DNA from 2 places in the Photorhabdus aballayi genome. Region 1 is predicted to be linked to the other one. Evidence: predicted binding sites of a transcription regulator. Region 1 holds the regulator's gene; the other holds the start of a gene.

Region 1 (2,211 bases):
GATCGGGTTGTCAAACCGGAACGTAGTCGTCAGCTTATTCTTAATTTCTATCACCATTTTCCTGATATAGAGCTTTTTGTTCATCAGGAGGTGTTTAATGGTGTATGGGACGCGCTGGTGGATAGTCGAGTTGATGTTGCAATTGGTGCAACCCGGGTAGCTCCAGTCGGGGAAAGGTATAGTTTCCGAGATATGGGGTTTATGCCCTGGCTATGTGTTGTTAGCGCAGGTCATGCGCTGACTCAGTCGCCGGGTCCGCTATCTGATGACCAAATGCGGCCTTATCCCAGTTTGTGCCTTGAAGATACATCCCGTAATTTACCGAAGCGTGACACTTGGAATCTGGATAATCAGCGCAGGCTAGTGGTTCCTGATTGGGAGTCTGGTCTGTCTTGCTTGAATGAGGGGTTATGTGTGGGAATGGTGCCTAAGCATAGGGCAATGCCGCTTATTCGGCAGAAGAAACTAGCCGTGCTGGAATTGGAACAGCCTTTACCAGACAGTCCATGTTGTTTGGCATGGGTACAAAACAGCCATTCTCCAGCATTAAGTTGGCTGCTTGACTATCTTGGCGATAGTGAAACACTTAATGCTGAATGGCTTCAGGATGAATAGAGCGGATTAACGACGATAATCGATAAATGGGCCATCTACGACAGAGCGTCGTTCAACCAGGCGAGGATGTACTTCAATAGTTTGCGCATCTTCACGTTTGTTGATTATTCTGTCCAGTAACATAGAAAATGCCATTTGCCCCAGTCGTTCTTTTGGCTGATGAATGGTGGTCAATGCCGGAGAGAAATAACGAGCGTTGCGTATATTGTCATAGCCGATGATAGAAATATCCTGTGGGACGCGTAATCCTAATTCATCGGCAGCACAAATAGCCCCCATAGCCATAACATCTCCGCCGCAGAAAACCGCAGTCGGACGCTGTTTTTGATTCAGGATTTGATGCATAGCTTTATAGCCCGATTCTGGCTCAAAATCCCCTTGAATAATCCACTCTTCTCTAATCGGAATGTTGGCTTCTTTTAACGCCTTCAAGAATCCTTGATGGCGGCCGCCGCCGGTATTTCGTGCCAGAGGGCCGGGGATCGCGCCAATGTCACGATGACCGCGCTCGATAAGATAACGACCAGCCAGATAACCGCCGTGTAATGCGTTATCAATAATCGTATCGGTGAAATCACTTCTGACTTGTCCCCAATCCATGACGACCATTGGAATATTGCGATAATCTTCTAACATTCCCAACAACTGTTCCGGGTATTCTGAACACATAATCAGCAGTCCATCTACACGTTTTTGCGCCAGCATGGCGAGATAAGCTTTCTGTTTATCAATGTTATTGTGTGAGTTACATAAAATCAGCGTATAGCCTTTGCTATAACAACTGTTTTCAACGGCCTCAATGACTTCAGCAAAATAGGGGGCTTCACTGGACGTTGCCAGTAATCCGATCGATTTTGTGTGGTTAACTTTCAGACTGCGAGCTACAGCACTGGGTGAATAATTCAGAGCCTTAATAGCAGCCCAAACGGCAGCTTTAGTATCTTCAGCGACGAAGCGGGTTTTATTAATAACATGGGATACGGTAGTGGTTGAGACGCCAGCGTGCTTAGCCACATCTTTGATCGTTGCCATGAGGTGAAAGACTCCTGACCTTTTGGTCTAAATTTAAAACGTTTTGTTAATCGCTTACCAGCCCTTTTACACAGGCACTGGTAATAAGTTAGCGATAAATCCTGGATTTTGTCTGATCTGGCTCAAAAGTGAAAGCAATAATCAGTGTTATAAAATGTATGGTAATCGCTATTTATGCTTTTCCTTGTGTAAGGGCAATTAACCATCTCAATAGATTGGTATTTGTCGTTATAAACTTTTCATTCTGAGGAGGCTCTATGAATACCGATTTGAAGCTTGGTTTATTTACTGCTGTCAGCACGTTGGTGATGATTGCCATTTTTGCCGCTCTTTGCTTGATCTTTGCCTGATGTTTTGAACTGATTAGATGATTTAAAAATTGGGCTTTACGTTAAAGGAAATTGGGCAGATAGTCTCAGTGGTTTATCTGCCCTTTGCCTTTGAGTGTTAAAACAGTTTAAGTATTAAAACAAATAGTAATGAATTAATCTGATGGTTGTTAAGCCAGATTTTCTGTAACAAATTCCCAGTTAATTAACGCCCAGAAATTTGCTAGTGGTAGTT
Region 2 (2,211 bases), on a different contig from region 1:
ATGAGCAGAACCAGAAGCGACTAGCAGTTTACCTTTTAAGTCTTTAAAAGAGCGAGGGCGTGGAGTTCCTTTGCGATAAATCAGTTGTTGAGAGATAGAATAGTAAGCTGGACCTGCGCGGGTTTGAGCCAATCTTTCTTGATGATAGGTCAAGCCAGCGGCCAGAAAATCAGCTTCACCCTTTTCCAGGTCATCGAATAATTGATTAATATTTGTTCTAAATTTAATTTCTAATTTGACGCCAAGGTAATCAGCGAAGCGTTTTGCCAGCTCGTAATCAAATCCATTGGGTTCTTTCTTACTGGTAAGGTGAATCAGAGGTGAGCTAATGGTGCTGATCCGTAGCTCTCCTCTGGTCATAATCCTGTTCATCTGCTCCTGCTGTTTATTCGGCCAACTGATGTTCAGACTGATGATAGCGGCAGAAAAAAGAGCGATAACAATGATAACGAAATAATTTATTTTTATATTATTCAAACGGTTATCTCTGTGTGACGCGGTATGGTGCTATGTGGAAACGCGCTATATTGTTATGGTTAAATTTCCAGTGATTGAGCATTTTGCGGAACAAAAACTGGCTGTGCAACTTAATTGATACTATTTGTATGGTCCGGCGATAGAATAAGAGGCTTTAATAATCGTCACGCAAACGGTTTCGTCGTGGGTGACAATCCTCTATAATGGGTTCATTTCCCCTTAGGCATCTATTAAGCTTTGCTTCTAAGATGAGAGAATTGATTACTATGAAAATTCTGCGTGGCTCACCTGCTTTATCTGCATTTCGTATCACTAAACTCCTTTCTGTATGTCAAGAACAGCAACTTCCGGTGGATGATATTTATGCCGAATATGTTCATTTTGCAGAGATTAATGCACCTTTGAGTGATGCTGATTCAGCGAAGTTACAACAATTATTAAAATATGGACCTTCGCTGGCTGAGCATGAACCCCAAGGTGCGTTGTTGTTAGTGACACCTCGTCCGGGAACGATTTCCCCGTGGTCTTCCAAAGCAACGGATATTGCTCACAATTGTGGCCTGTCCCAGGTTGTGCGTCTGGAGCGTGGCCTGGCTTATTACATCCAGAGTAGTGAAATGAGTGATGCACAGTGGCAAATATTGTCATCATTGCTGCATGATCGGATGATGGAAACGGTCTTCACTCAATTGGAACAGGCGGAGAAATTGTTTTCTCGTCAGCAACCCGTTCCGTTAAAACGCATTGATATTCTGCAAGCAGGACGCGGTGCGTTAGAAACCGCCAATATTGAACTTGGATTGGCGTTGGCCTCGGATGAGATTGATTATCTGATGGATGCTTTCCAGAAATTGGGGCGTAATCCAACAGATGTAGAGCTTTATATGTTTGCTCAGGCTAACTCAGAACATTGCCGTCATAAAATCTTTAATGCTGATTGGATTATTGATGATCAGGCACAGCCTAAATCATTGTTTAAAATGATTAAAAACACCTATGAGCAGACACCTGATTATGTCCTGTCAGCCTATAAAGATAATGCCGCGGTGATGGAGGGATCTGCTGTTGGCCGTTTCTTTGCCAGTGCGGAAAACGGTTCATATGATTACCATCAGGAGCAGGCCCATATTCTGATGAAAGTTGAAACCCATAATCACCCGACTGCGATTTCGCCTTGGCCGGGGGCATCGACAGGTTCTGGTGGTGAAATCCGCGATGAAGGGGCGACCGGTCGTGGCGCTAAGCCGAAAGCGGGTCTGGTGGGATTTTCGGTATCCAATCTGCGGATACCGGGTTTTGAACAGCCGTGGGAAGAGGATTTCGGTAAGCCTGAGCGTATTGTCAGCGCCTTGGATATCATGGTGGAAGGCCCTTTAGGGGGCGCGGCATTTAATAATGAATTTGGCCGTCCGGCGTTGTTGGGTTATTTCCGTACCTATGAAGAAAAAGTAAACAGTCATAACGGCAGCGAATTACGTGGTTATCACAAACCCATTATGCTGGCGGGTGGGATCGGTAATATTCGTGATGAACATGTCAAAAAGGGTGAAATTTCCGTTGGCGCAAAACTAATTGTGCTTGGCGGCCCGTCCATGAATATTGGCTTGGGTGGCGGGGCCGCATCTTCTATGGCATCGGGGCAATCTGACGCGGATCTGGATTTTGCTTCGGTTCAACGGGATAACCCGGAAATGGAGCGCCGTTGTCAAGAGGTGATCGATCGCTGTTGGCAGC

Evidence for each region. Region 1 encodes PurR, which represses purine synthesis genes. Its sites were predicted from a motif close to CANGCAAACGTTTGCNTG; they were not measured.
Region 2: purL (phosphoribosylformylglycinamidine synthase) is a predicted target of PurR. The motif match lies at 643-660, and genes of this name have one in related genera.

Annotation. Positions count from the first base shown of each region.
Region 1 is NZ_JAPFCD010000001.1:135,279-137,489, forward strand. It holds gene punR (DNA-binding transcriptional activator PunR) at 1-615, shown strand, start outside; gene purR (HTH-type transcriptional repressor PurR) at 622-1,647, opposite strand.
Region 2 is NZ_JAPFCD010000032.1:42,181-44,391, reverse strand. It holds gene mltF (membrane-bound lytic murein transglycosylase MltF) at 1-477, opposite strand, end outside; gene purL (phosphoribosylformylglycinamidine synthase) at 744-2,211, shown strand, end outside.